2 regions of the Pseudomaricurvus sp. ABR4_320 genome follow, and region 1 is predicted to be linked to the other one. Evidence: predicted binding sites of a transcription regulator. Region 1 holds the regulator's gene; the other holds the start of a gene.
What was found. The regulator PhoB, encoded in region 1, activates phosphate uptake and scavenging genes when phosphate is short. The targets are predictions, from matches to a motif close to TGTCATAAANNTGTAACA.

Region 1 (7,468 bases):
TGTGAGGGTCTCTGTCTCCCACACCACCAGACCAAAAAGACCCGGCGAGACGGACGGCGTCAATTATCATTTTGTCGACGCCGAGCAATTCGCCACGATGGTTGAATCCGGCGATTTCCTGGAGCACGCCGAAGTCTTCGGCAACTGCTACGGCACCTCGACACACTGGGTTAACGAACACCTGGACAACGGCGAAGACGTTATTCTCGAAATCGATTGGCAAGGTGCTCAGCAGGTTCGTTCGCAACTGCCCGATACCATTAGCATCTTTATTCTGCCGCCGTCGCTGCAATCGCTTGAAACACGACTCACCGGCCGAGGACAGGACGACTCTTCTATCATTGCGGCTCGCATGGAAGAAGCCATCAGTGAAATGTCCCACTTTGGCGAAGCCCATTTCCTGGTTATCAATGATGTTTTTAGTGAAGCGGTCCTGGACTTACAGTCGATTTTGCGCAGTCAGCGTCTGGAACTGGCCGCGCAGCAACGCCTCAACAAAACACTCCTTGAAAATCTCTTGTCCAGACCTAACTAAATAGATAGACTGACAAGCTTTTCCTAAAATATGAGCATGTGTTGGCGAATTATTGAAAATTCACTGACTAAACCCGGAAATTCTGACGATTAAGTGTCTCCGTCTGCAAGGCGTTCCAAAGATTTTCGTGGGTAGATTAACCTTTTTATCTGGAAGCATTTTCTTATGGCAAGAATTACCGTTGAAGATTGTCTCGACCACGTAGCCAACCGTTTTGAACTGGTATTGGTTGGCAGCAAACGCGCCCGACAGATCGCCACCGGCGGCAAAGATCCAATGGTCCCAATTGAAAATGACAAACCTACCGTACTTGCGCTGCGTGAGATTGAAGAAGGTCTCATCGACGCCAGCATCCTGACTCAAAAAGAAGAGCCTGAATCATTCAACGATATGCTGATCGACAACTCTGCCCTGGAGATGTAATCGGCTGGCACCGACGCGCCGGGCATCGGGGATCCACAACCCGGCGCAGCCAGTGCCACCGTAAACCCAACTGATGCAAACACTGGAATCCCTCAGCCACCGGCTTTCTTCCTATCTGGATTCCCAGCAGATCAATCGCGTCAAACGCGCCTACTACTATGCCGAACAGGCCCATGAAGGCCAGAAAAGGCGTAGTGGCGAACCTTATGTAAGCCATCCCCTGGAAGTAGCCAATATCCTGGCAGGTATGCACATGGACCATCAGAGCCTGATGGCCGCCATGCTGCACGACGTTATTGAAGACACCAACATCAGTAAAGAGGCCCTGACGGAGCAGTTTGGTGAATCCGTTGCAGAGCTGGTAGATGGAGTCAGTAAGCTCACCCAATTTGAGTTTGAAGACCAGGCCCAGAAGCAGGCAGAGAATTTTCAGAAAATGGCTTTGGCGATGGCCAAGGACATTCGAGTCATCTTGGTGAAGCTCGCTGATCGACTTCACAATATGCGCACCCTGGGTAGCCTTGCTCCAGCAAAGCGACGCCGCATCGCGAAAGAAACCTTAGAGATCTACGCACCTATTGCCCAAAGACTGGGCATGAACAATCTCCGTCTTGAGCTAGAGAATCGCGGTTTTGCGGCGATGCATCCACTAAGAAGTGAGCGCTTACAAACTGCACTCAAAGCGGCAAGAGGCAATCGCAAAGAACTGGTAGAGAAAATTCAGAATGCGATCGAGTTTCGATTAGAAAGGGAAAATATCAGCGCCCTGGTCATCGGACGAGAAAAGCACCTCTACAGCATCTATCAAAAGATGCGCGCCAAAAAGAAATCTTTCAAAGAGATCATGGATGTCTATGCATTTCGAATCGTTGTCGAAAATGTAGACACTTGTTACCGGGTGCTCGGCGCAGTTCACAATCTGTACAAGCCTGTCATTCGAGAATTTAAAGACTACATTGCCATCCCAAAAGCCAATGGCTACCAATCACTGCACACGGTTTTGGTTGGCATGCATGGTGTCCCTATCGAGGTGCAGATTCGCACCAAAGAAATGGATGAAATGGCGAATTCAGGCATTGCCGCTCACTGGCTGTACAAATCTGATGGCAGTGAAGAAGTCGCGTCTGGCAGTCGTGCCAGAGCCCGTCAATGGATCCAGGGTCTGCTGGAGATGCAACAGCGAGCGGGAGATTCTCTCGAATTTATTGAAAACGTAAAAATCGACCTGTTTCCAGACGAAGTCTATGTTTTCACCCCTAAAGGTGAAATTGTGGAGTTGCCCGCCAGCGCGACACCGGTGGATTTTGCTTATGCCGTGCACACAGACATTGGCAACCATTGCGTGGCCTGTCGTATCAATGATCGATTGGCTCCCCTTTCTCAGGTCTTACAAAGCGGCCAAAAGGTCAAAATACTCACCTCTCCTGGCGCCCAGCCAAACCCGTCCTGGTTGAATTTTGTCACCTCAGGCAAGGCTCGCAGCGCGATTCGCCATTTCCTAAAAAATCAGCGCCATCATGAATCGATCGAGCTGGGTAAACGGTTGTTTTCCCGTTCACTGCACGAAATTGGTCTCGACTTTAACAAACTGACCGATGACCAGATCGAGGAACTGATCGCCGCGGCCGGCGCGCCCTCGCTAGACGCGATATTAGAGGAGATTGGCCTTGGCAATCGAAATTCCCACGCCTTATCCAATCTTCTGGTCGATACCAGCGAAACGGAAACCCGAGGCGCTAGCATTTATGCGCCGCTGGTCATCAGCAATGCTGAGGGCCTCGTCATTAACTTTGCCCGCTGCTGCCGCCCCATACCCGGCGATCCGATTATTGGCCATGTCAGTGCTGGCAAGGGATTGGTGATCCACAGAGACACCTGCCGCAATATCGCCGATGTACGAGACAATCCGGAAAAAATCAGCAGCGTGCGCTGGGCTCCGGATATTAGCGGGGAATTTCTGGCAGAAATCCGGGTTGAAGTTGAGTCAGAAAGAGGCATTATTGCATCTCTGGCGACGCGTATCGCAGAACTCAAAGGTAATATCGAACAGGTAAACGTTGATGAGCGCGACGCACACAACAGTGTGATCAAGTTTACTCTGGGGGTCGCCAATCGTGTTCACTTGGCCACCATTATGCGGAGGCTGAGATCTGTTCCCTCTGTGATTCGCATTATTCGTAGTAAAAGCTAACTTGGAAGACCATTATGACCAACAAGGCCATCATCAGCACCCCGAATGCTCCAGCGGCAATCGGCACCTATTCTCAAGCCGTAAAGGTCAACAATACCACCTATATTTCCGGACAAATTCCATTAGTTCCGGAAACCATGGAAATGGTATCTGACGATTTTGTTGAACAAGCACACCAAGTCTTCAAAAATTTGCAGGCGGTCTGCAACGCAGCCGGCGGCGATCTGAAAGACATCGTGAAACTGACGATCTTTATGCAGGACCTGTCAAACTTCCCACTGGTTAACGAAGTGATGGGCCAATATTTCGAAGAGCCTTATCCCGCTCGTGCAGCCGTCGGCATTAAAGAGCTTCCAAAAGCGGCGCAAATTGAAGCTGACGCCATTATGGTCATCTAAACCGGCTCACGCTACTGAGCAGGTACTCTTTATTCTGTAACCTGCTCGACAATCTTCTGAACCGGAAAAATACAGGTAAACGTAGACCCTTTCCCCTTGCGACTACGGATATTCAAACGACCGCCATGACGTAAGAGCACGTGCTTAACGATGGCCAGGCCCAATCCGGTACCTCCCGTTGACGTCGCACGACTGTCGTCGACGCGATAAAAGCGCTCCGTAAGCCGGGGCAAATGGACCGGATCAATACCATCACCGCGATCTTTGATCATTACCATAAGCCCTTGGGGATGCTTGCGCACGGTTACGGTAATTTCGCTCTCTGCCGGAGTGTATTTGACCGCATTAAAAACCAGATTTGAAAACGCACTTTGCAGCTCTTTTTCATTCCCCAAAAGTACAATATCTTCATTGCATTTGTAGCGAAATTCATGGTTTTTGTCAGCTGACAGGAGTGTTGCATCGGCAATAATCTGCTCCAACATCGGCGTCAGAGGAACAGATCGATGACGCGGAAGACTTTCATTGGTTTCCAGTTTAGAAAGCTCGATCAGATCCTGAATAAGATTGGTCATGCGCGTGCACTGACCGTCCATTTGATCGACCGCCTTCGCCCATTTTTCGGGCATATCCGGACTCATGGCGAGCGTCCCGACGTAACCTCGAATCACTGTCAGAGGGGTACGCAATTCATGAGACACATTGGCAACAAAGTCTTTGCGCATTTGTTCCAACTTAAAGATACGGGAGATATCCCGCACGACCACCAATGTCTCACCTTTACCAAACCGCGTTACCTGATATTGCAGCCGAGCACCGTTTGAATTTGGAGACGGCATATCAATGGGCTCAACGAAATCCCCGGCGTGCATATAGCGGACAAATTCAGGATGACGGATAAAGTTTAACAGTGGACTGCCAGTATCTGGACGACGCAAACCTAGCATTTGCCGCGCGGTCTCGTTAAACCATTCAATCGTATCGTTGTTACTGAGCAGGATAACACCATCGGGCAGGGCTGCGGCGGTGCGCTGTACTCGCTCAATTGTTGCCAAAAGTTGCAGACGTTCTCTTTGCTGCTCGCGGCGTAATTTGGCAATGAGATAAAAGATATCATCCCATAGCCCACTGGCTTGAGGCTGCCGCCCCGACGCACGATCAATCAACCAATGGTGCAGATTACGTAGATTCCAGAGCGTCCAGATAAAGTAAACCAGCATCCCCAGAAATAAGGAGCTGAGTAGGTAACCCGAGGCAAGTCCGAACAACAAGCAGAGCGTGAACAGTAAAATCAGCCGTGTGACTTCACTGGCGATGCCCTTACCCAGGCTGCGCTCACTACTGCCCGGTTCGGATGAGGTATTGTGAATCGGTGTAATACGAGGTCCAGCGTCCAAATCAGGTTTCTTTTGCAGCAACTTTCAACGAAAAGCGGTAACCGGCGCCACGTACCGTTTGTACAAACCGGTCGTGATCATCCAGCTGCAGAGCTTTGCGCAACCGGCGAATATGTACATCAACCGTACGCTCTTCAACATACACATTGCCACCCCAGACATGGTCCAGCAATTGGCTGCGAGTGTACACCCGTTCCTGATGCGTAAGAAAAAATTCCAATAAACGATATTCTGTCGGCCCCATCTGCACCGGTTCTTCATTGATGGTGACCCGATGGCTGATTGGGTCGAGCACCAGACCTTCCACACTGATCGGGACCGCTTCAGTCTGGTCGGTACGCCTCAGTACTGCTTTCAGACGAGCGACAAGCTCTCTGGGGGAAAAGGGCTTGGTGATGTAATCATCGGCACCAACTTCAAGGCCCTGAACTTTGTTGTCCTCATCGCTTTTGGCAGTCAGCATGATGACTGGAATTGCAGAGGTGACCTCTTCGCGACGCAATCGACGCGCCAACTCAATACCACTGGTACCTGGTAGCATCCAATCCAAAAGGATCAAATCCGGCTTACGATCAACAATAATGCTGTGTGCTGATTGTGCATCAGCGGCCTCCAGACAATGGTAGTCTGCCATTTCCAGTGCGACCCGCAACATGTCACGAATTGGGGCTTCGTCGTCAACAACCAGAATGGTTTTCTGGGGCATGTTTCCTGCCTCTGTAAAAATAAGTTGCCGCCATTAAATAACCTTTTGATTAAATTTTTGTTACAACTTTAAGTCAGGTATTGCATGACGGCAAAGACTGTTTCACCAGAGCCAGTAAAAGTCAGCAAGGATTCCGGCAAATATGACGCCACCCACCCAATTATTGTTGAGAAATGCAGTGAAACACGCCTTGCGCTCACGAAACTGTATTAGATACTGCTGATAAACAAACAAAGCGAGAACGACCACCAGGCTCGATTCGTAGATCCAACCCAGATCAAAGCGTTCTCCGACCAGCTTCATGGCAAATATAAACAGCACTTGCAAAATAGCTGTGATAGCGCGATCCGCCTCACCAAATAAAATGGCGGTCGACTTAATGCCGATTTTTAGATCATCCTCACGATCTACCATGGCATAGAAAGTATCGTAGATTACCGTCCAGATAACCGCCGCAACGAATAACAACCAGATGGCGCTGTCGAGGTAGCCTCTCTGGGCCGCAAAGGCCATGGGAATTCCCCAGGAGAAGGCCGCTCCGAGTACCAATTGGGGTAAATGTGTGTGACGTTTTGCAAACGGGTAACAAGCCGCCAACAACAGAGCTGGAACTGACAAAGCAATCGTTAGAACATTCGTAAACAGCACCAGAATGAAAGAGATCAGTACCAGAATCGTAAACAAGCTCAATGCCTGTCGCGGGCTGACTCGTTTCTGGGCCATGGGCCTGTGCTGGGTCCGCTCGACCGCGCCGTCAAAATTGCGATCGGCGTAGTCATTGATAACGCAACCCGCAGCTCGCATAAGCGTGACACCGACAACAAAAATGACGATCAACACGGGATCAGGATGCCCTGAACCAGCAATCCACAAAGACCAGAGTGTCGGCCACAGCAACAACAATGTGCCGATCGGTCGATCAAAACGCATCAATTGCCAATAGTCGCGCCAACCGGGAGATGGAGTTTCCATGTGAGCCGAGGCCAGATTTTTCATAATGATGGAATGTTATCGGGAGTTTCTACGGGTCAATGCTGCGACAGATCAAGGATAGATGCGGAATTTTTGCCAATTACGCTTTATCCTGAGGACAGCAATTGATTAAAGTCTGCGAACAATAACAAAAGCCGAAACTTTACGGGAGCAGTTATGCACAAAAGTGATATTGTAAACGCGGTAGCCGACCGGACCGACCTAAGCACCACCAAAGCCTCAGATGTGGTGTTTGCCATTTTAGAAGAAATAACCAGCGCTCTGAGTCGCAAAGACTCCGTAACTCTGGTAGGTTTTGGCAGCTTTTCAACTCGAGAGCGAGCTGCCCGCACCGGTCGCAGTCCCTCAACGGGAGAAAGTATCGCAATACCAGCCTCCACATCTGTCGTCTTTAAGCCAGGGAAAGCCCTCAAAGACGCAGTCAATCCCACCTGAATTCAATAATTGATAACCCCAAGAGCCGTTTGAATGAGTCTGACATCCCGAATATTAATTGCCATGCTGGCCGGCGTAATCGTCGGCATCCTACTGAATGTTCTGTTCGGCGGAGCCGAGCAGGGATTGGGTGGTTGGCTGAATGAATTCCTGGTCATGGGGTTGTTCGATGGCGTCGGACAAATTTTTGTTAAATCCCTGAAACTGTTGGTTGTACCCCTGGTGTTTGTATCTCTGGTCTGCGGTGCCAGTGGCCTGGGTGCTAATTCCCGCATGGGTGCCATGGCGGGCAAAACTCTGGGGCTGTACCTGTGCACCACAGCGATCGCTATTTCCATCGCTCTGTTTCTTGGTACGGTCATTCAACCAGGCACAGGAATCGGACTTGGC
Region 2 (7,468 bases), on a different contig from region 1:
GGCTCCCATGGAGATCTTTGCCATTAGCCCTAACGTTGTACTGTCGATGCTTTTGGCTTCAGTCAGATCAAAAATGATGGATGTGAAGTCGTCTGCGGCAAACATGGCCTGTATAAACTTATCAAAGGAAATGCACAGGGTCAGGCGTACATTGCCGACCATGCGAATCAGGTAGACACCATCGCGATTGGCCACCCAAATTTTACCCGGCTGCATGATTCCCTCCAGCGCCGTTACGCTCAATTCTCAAGATGGCAATATCGTCTGGAGCCTCGTGAATCTCCGTCAATTCCAACGCTGCCAGTGTTCCTTCCATGCCCGGACGACTGTCTGCCAGTACCCGCAGCAAATGCGCTTCTTTGTCCTGCAATTCATCTGGCGGCATCACTTCCAAGATACCATCGGAAAATGCGAGCAATACGGCACCGGGCGGAAAATCTACGTGATGCAAACGCCACGATTGATTGGGAAACAAGCCCAGTGGTCGCCCTTTACCTTCCAAAAACTGGGCGTGACCATCGTAGGTCAATACAGGCAGTGGTAGATGGCCCGCAATCGAATAACGCAAGCGATTCAGCTGCAGGTCGATGATACCCACCAGGCAGGTCATATGATGGCCCAGGCGGGTTTCCAATAACTGACGGTTGATTTCACAAAGCCAGCGATTGATGTCCGTGTCTAACTGGGATTCCTGCATAAAGAGGTTGAGCTCTGTCATCACCTCCCCCGCCGCATGCTTCAGCCAAATGGTGGTAAAGGCTGAGGAAGCTCCGTGTCCGGACACGTCCGTCAGATAGAACGCCAAAAACCGATCCGCGCGATAGGCAATATCGATAAAGTCGCCGCTGAGAAACAACGACGGGATGACCTGGTGCTCAATGCGGAAATCCCCCCGCGAAAACGGCGTCGGAGGCAACAGCCGCTCCTGCACACGTCGACCCGCCTCCTGATCTTTTTCGAGAGTGCGTACATGCTCTTTTAACTCAGAGTTAGCGGCTTCCAACTCCTCGCGGTAACGCTGGTTTTCAGCCTGCAACTCGCGGGTTTCGAGACTGCGCCGCACCGAATGGACGAGCACTTCGAGATCGACCAGGGGTTTGATCAGAAAATCGGCCGCCCCAAGGCGCAGCGCCTGAACGACGTCGGCAATAACACCAACGCCGGACATAATAATGACTGGAATTTCGGGATTGACCCCATGGACGCGCGCCAGCACGTCCAAGCCATCAACCCCTGGCATTCGCAGGTCGGTAATGATGGCATCGGGTTCATGTTGATGAAACAGATCCAAGCCTTCCTGGCCGTGATCGGCCTGAAGCACCCGAAAACCACTGTCTTCCAAGTAAGCTACCAGGCTCTGGCGCACAATGGTGTCATCATCAATGATGAGTAGAGTCCAATTCTCGGAGGTCATGGTTGACTAGTGAATACGAAAAACAGGCCAAAATTATCGGTAATTACCCGCGGACGAGCTTCTTATAAAGCGGCTTGCACGCCCTCGTACGGTCCCAAGGACTCTGAACCACAGATGTGATCCAAAACACTACTCCCATAGTAGACTTCATGCAAGCTTCCTAAAGCAGGAGTTATCCTCATAAAACCGGCCTTGAGCGCAGTTTCGATCATAAAACTTTTCGCGAAGAATAGAGTCAAGGTCTAAAATTACACAGAAAGATAAACCGTCTGTACTTTTAGCTCTCACCCACAGGAGTTCTACATGGACCTAGCCAGTCGACCGTACACAGAAAAACGAAATTTTCTGAGAATGCAGATCGACACGCCTGTTAAGGTTTTTGTTCAATCTGAAGATTCGGAATTGACCGGTATCTGCCACGACCTGAGCGGCGGCGGTATGATGATTGAGCTGGATAAAACCCTGCCCGTTGGCGCAGAACTTAAGGTCTCTATTCAAGCGCCCACCGGGATAACCCCGATGCTGCAGGCCAAAGTTCGAGTCAATCGAGTAGAAGCTGGCCCGAATGACAGCTGTCGTCTGGGCATGGAAATTATTGAAGTGATTAAGTAGTCCCGCCTAGCCAAACGGGATCACAGACTCTCACTGACCAGGCGTCGTTACCGCTAACTGGCCAGTCGTTATCAGTACCAAGGGCGACGCTTGTTTATCCTCACGCCAACGAGGACGGTGTTTGTTTCCCTTAAAATTCGTCATCTCCGAATTCATCGGCGGGGGCACCTTCCCCAAATTCATCGTCATAACCACCAAATTCACCGCCGAAGTCGCCACCAAAATCATCTTCCACCTCGCCATCGTGTATCAAATACTCACGACGCTGAAGGAAAGCATCTCGTACAAACGCATACTTATCACCACTGAGCAGTGACTCTGCATCCAATAGGCGAGCTCTGGTGTCGACCATACTCACACCGTAGAGAGTGTTACGAGTCGCAACATCATCAATATACGGATACGGCATGGTGTAGGAATTCAACGGTATACCAAATGCATCCCGCAGAGTGGTTGAACCAAGGAAAGGCAATACCAAGTAAGGCCCCTGCCCACTACCCCAAGTGGCAAAGGTCTGACCAAAGTCTTCGCCATCCCCTCTGGGCAACCCCATGTAACCCGCAACATCGAAAATACCAGCGAGACCAACCGTCGAATTGATCAAAAAACGTCCAGTATCATTCCCAGCTTGACCCAATTTGCCCTGCAGCAAATTATTGAGCACGTTGCGCACTTCCAATAAATTGGAAAACACATTGGAGACGCCCGTCTCAACAACGTCTGGGGTGACAGTACGATAGCCTTTGGCCACGGGCCGCAGAACATAGACATCCAGAGTATCGTTGAACTTGAACATCTTGCGGTTAAATGATTCCCAAGGATCCGGGTCTTTTTCAGCGCCAAGAGCCGTTGATGCGGCAAACAGCACCACACCGGCCAGTAGCACTTTGCAAAGATCACGAAAATACATGGGGTTTCTCCTGGACAGTTCGCGGCGCAAGTGTACCTCAAGATTCGAAAGCAGGGAAAAGGCCCTTTTTGCGAGGATTAGCGGCACTCAAACCGATAGTATAGATAATAAACGCTATCTTCTGGCTGGGCCCATTCATCCAGCTTGGTCCAACCATCAGGACACTGCTGCATCATTTGAGTGAATAGGCCATTGATGGCGGACTGAGCTCCACCTGTTGCTGTGAAGGGTTCGCGAGTCGTGTAATGAACATTGCGGTTACCACGCCCCGACTTTCCGGACAACTTGGTTTCTACGCTCGCTGTGTTAGAAGAGTTCACTTCGGCAGCAGACTTCTCAGCCACGGCATCCGCACCCTCTTTATCTGTATCGACCAGGGACTTCTCTTCTGGCGCTTCAAAGAGCTTCACTTCCTTTTCACCGCATTCCATATGCATTTTATGGAAATTCAAGCTATCGGCCATATCGACCATGGCTTCACAATCGTCCTCTTGTGAATCCGCAATGGTGACAGAACTACCAAACAGGACCACAGACAGCAGGCTTACGATTACATACGCTTTTGGCAAGTTTGCCTCCCTCATTCTTACAGAGTTCTTACCGGGCCAAAATACGGCCGCGAAAGATACCAAAAAGGGGCGCACTCGCGCCCCCTCCTTTACAACACTTTTAATTTTCTTGAGACAACCTATACGACTGTCTCGTTGCGGACTAGGTGAGAGCACTGGCACCCTGGGAACCTATGGCACCTTGGAAACCTCTGATTAATGTCGGCGAGGCGGCCAGCGCAAGGCAAAAATAACCGAAAAAGCACAGTTTACGTGTTGTAAATGAGCATTTTGAGGTCATTTTTAACGAAGCGATGGCAACGCAGTTAATTAATCAGAGGCTTTCCTGATCATGACCGCAAAAACCATCAAAGTCTTACTCAGAATTTGTGTTCCATACCAAAACCGAACACATTTTGCGCATCTTCACCGGAAGTCGCACCGTCTTCATCGGTATTCATGGTGTAATAGACAAGGGCCTTGGTGTTTTTAGCCAGTTTGTAATCCGCGCCAACAGAAAAAGTTTCCTCTTCGTGGTCATCGGCATCACTTTCCAACATACCGTACTGGCCTTTCAAAGAAATATCACCCATTTTGTATTGCGCCGACAGCAACCAGCCATCTTCGTCAACGTCGTCACCGGTACTGGATTCGTTCATCTGGTACATACCGCCGAGTTGCAAATCACCAAGCGTGTATTGAACCACTCCTCGATACAACTCCTGATTATCGATGTCCTGATCCATAGCAAAACCCAGATACAAATCATCGAGGGTGTAGGTCAACGACAGCGAAGTGCCATCGAACCCATCATCTTCTTCTCCATCAACATCAACGTCGTCTCCCTCAGACGCCACGAATGCGAGAGTGGCCGTAAAGCCTGACATTTCTGGCGTAGAATACATTACGATATTGGATTCGCGGTTCTCTCCTTCAAAAGTATTTTTGAGGTCACCATAGAGATCGTTAAACAGATCGATCTTATTTTGGACCAACTTGGTCGGAGTATCGTGACGCCCCGCGATGGCCGTACCAAAGTTGCCCATCAAACCAACGTAGATGTTACGCTGGCTAAAGACTTCGTCATCACCGTTATCGCCATCATCGACGTAGATTTCAAACTCGGCCTTGTAAATGGCATAGAGACTGTCGGTTAGCGCGGTCTTACCTTCCAGACCAATCCGCGAAGCATTGCTGTTCATTTCCCACTGATCGTAGTCATCATCTGGAACGTCATCGCTTTCGAAATCGACAGCGTCCATTGTGACAAAAACCTTACCGTATATTTCACCATCGATCGGCCCTACCGCATACGCGGAGACAGGAACACAGGCCGCAACGGCCAATGGTAACAGGGCTTTTTTCATGGGGATGTCTCCTCAAGACAATAGAAAAAGGGCTCAAGCAACCCGGATTTATTCCATCCAAAAAGATTAAGGAATATGGCGCGAATTGTGAGTTTGTTATATGACAGTAATATGACAATAGTCTAACAATTTAAAGACCGCTAAAATTTGTCATTCAGGACCTTTCACGAAAAAGCTTTAAGCGCCACGCCACTCATTTGAAAGAAAACCGCTGCTTTTTTTGGGTTCTTTTTCCCGCCATTAAACGGCAGTGACATGTCCTTTTGACAGCGTACAGTTAACTTGCTGACAGTGGCCTGCCATAGGCTCACTTGGCATAAGTATGGCAAAGGATTTGGAATTTGCTGCCAAATTGGACAGCAGGATGAAAGTCAATTACAAAGAGATGCCCGGCAGGCGGCGCATCCACGCCGAAAGATCTTCCATGGGAAGTTCCACACCTTCGAAAACCGGCGATCGTCGAAAAATAGATCGTTTTTTCTCTACTCCTCTCAACCACATTGCATCGTGTTCACCCAGGCGTTTTAGCCACTGCCGATGCCCCTCTTGTTGTTTAAGGGAATTGTTCTGAGTCAGATAGAATGACGGGGGTAAACCTTTGGTTTGTAGGGCGATGGAAATGTCTCTGCCATCAATGGGGTCTAACCATGGCAGCGTCGCGCTCCAGGAAGGAAGAGACAGCCGCAAAGCCCGGCTTAAGATTGAGTCCGGTTTGGAGCGAGTTTGACGCCAGCGTCTAACGCTGTCGAATAACCGTGTAAATCCAGATTTTGCGTGGGCAAATAGCGCTCGATCTGCGTCTACATGAATAAAGCCGCAAAGAGGAGATTCCAGACCCTGACAGCGGGCGTAAAATGCCAAGAGCAGCAAACTGCCATTGCCCTCCCCTAACCAAACCTGACCGGCGCCAGGTCTAAGCTGAGAGATTTTATGCAACTGATGAGGATAACTGTCACCGAGTATATGTTGCAGAGCCCATTGCTCGTTATCCTCTGTCAAAGCGGGTGCCGACCGGCTGAGCGCACCAATATGAAAGACATCCATACCTTGATCGGTCAGCCATCGAATGGGGCAATCCAACTCGCCATGCATTTCTGTCATTGAAGAGTCGGCCAGAGGATCACTGAAAATAACTAGTACATCACCATCATTGCGACGGGAATATCGCTCAAGAGTCGCACTGCCACCGGAAAACGGCAGACTGTATCGCTGATGCATTAATCTTGGCAGACTGTCCATAAAGGCGTTATTCCCGTAACGCTAAGCGAAAATGTCTCTCATTGAGTGAGCATAGCGGTTACTTAATCTCCTGCCAAAAACGCTTAATACGTTTTGGCGAAACCGGCATTGCCGTTTTTAATGTCTGAGCAAAGAGCGAAACACGTAATTCTTCACACATCCAACGGTAGCGCACCATATCGTCATTTTGCAGAACATGGCTCTCGCCTTCAGCAGCGACACGATCCTGCCAAGGCTGAAGCAACTCCTGTATTTCTGCCGTTGCCAACTTGTCTTTTTGCACCTGACCGGCGGCCTTTTCAAGTCGGACCAAAATAGCCTTTAGATACCGAGGGTAATGACTTAACCATTCCAGAGGTGTTCGCAACAGAAAACCCGGCCGTAACAGCCAGCGCATCTGCTCCTGAATATCACCCGCCGCATGAGCAATCAATAACGCCTGTCGACTGTTTTTGATGGTTTTACGAATGGTCACCGCTTGACTGAGGATATCGGCCAGAATGTCTTCCCGCTGCTTTGCGTATTCGGCAAGACGCCCTCGCCCGACAGACAGTCCCGCGCGAAACGCTTCCTCTGTCTGAGGTAAACACTCGGCAAAACAGGCATCTAGCGCCGCCGCCAACAAGAGATCGTCAATGACGGCTTGCCGATTTCCTAGATCCAGCACGGTAAGTCCCAGATCCCGACCTTTTAACAAAGATCGCGCAAGTGCGTTGGCGTCAACGGACGCCTCCAGTAATGTCAGCCTCGCCACGCCCTGAATATTCTGCCAGTGAGCCAGTTGCGGATCCGCATCAATCTTTAACGCGACACTGGTGCGCTCATCCTTCATGTACGGATAGGCCGTGATGCGCATACCATTACGCTTTAGCCGCGTCTCTCGAGGCAAATCGCCAAAATCCCAGCGAGTGATATTGTCCCGCTCAAACGTGGAATCGGCTTCCTCCAACGTTTTTCGAACCTTGTGCCCCCACTGAGTTTTAAGCGCTGCCAGGTCCCGCCCCTGTGCTAACAACTTACCGCCGTCGTCCAATACTTGGATGTTAAAAAGATAAAAATCGTCCAGTGGTTCTGTTTGCCAGGCCTCTGCGGGAATCTGCACACCGGTTTCACGCAGTAATTGATGGGCCAGAGCCTCAGTCAATGGAGTGTCAGAGGGTTTTAATCTGGCCAGCGCTTTATCCACGTAGGCGGGAACGGGAACAAAGTGTTTGCGCCACTGTTTGGGTAACGCCTTTACCAATTGCACACACTTGTCACGCAATAACCCGGGTACCAACCAATCCAACCGCTGTTCCGGCACCAGATGCAGAGCTGCAACAGGGACTCGCAAACTCACGCCATCATTAGGGCTGCCCGGTTCAAAGTGATAGTCGAG

Region 2: ACXAFR_RS11755 (porin) is a predicted target of PhoB. The motif match lies at 4,951-4,968, and genes of this name have one in related genera.

Annotation. Positions count from the first base shown of each region.
Region 1 covers NZ_JBSWVF010000006.1:219,475-226,942, reverse strand. The annotation lists gene gmk (guanylate kinase) at 1-535, shown strand, start outside; gene rpoZ (DNA-directed RNA polymerase subunit omega) at 701-958, shown strand; gene spoT (bifunctional GTP diphosphokinase/guanosine-3',5'-bis pyrophosphate 3'-pyrophosphohydrolase) at 1,032-3,149, shown strand; gene ACXAFR_RS14415 (RidA family protein) at 3,164-3,547, shown strand; gene phoR (phosphate regulon sensor histidine kinase PhoR) at 3,577-4,944, opposite strand; gene phoB (phosphate regulon transcriptional regulator PhoB) at 4,946-5,650, opposite strand; gene ubiA (4-hydroxybenzoate octaprenyltransferase) at 5,753-6,622, opposite strand; gene ACXAFR_RS14395 (HU family DNA-binding protein) at 6,800-7,078, shown strand; gene ACXAFR_RS14390 (dicarboxylate/amino acid:cation symporter) at 7,112-7,468, shown strand, end outside.
Region 2 covers NZ_JBSWVF010000005.1:48,698-56,165, forward strand. The annotation lists gene ACXAFR_RS11730 (STAS domain-containing protein) at 1-216, opposite strand, end outside; gene ACXAFR_RS11735 (SpoIIE family protein phosphatase) at 203-1,414, opposite strand; gene ACXAFR_RS11740 (PilZ domain-containing protein) at 1,718-2,026, shown strand; gene ACXAFR_RS11745 (MlaA family lipoprotein) at 2,157-2,936, opposite strand; gene ACXAFR_RS11750 (hypothetical protein) at 3,014-3,505, opposite strand; gene ACXAFR_RS11755 (porin) at 3,865-4,851, opposite strand; gene ACXAFR_RS11760 (hypothetical protein) at 5,227-6,090, opposite strand; gene hrpA (ATP-dependent RNA helicase HrpA) at 6,149-7,468, opposite strand, start outside.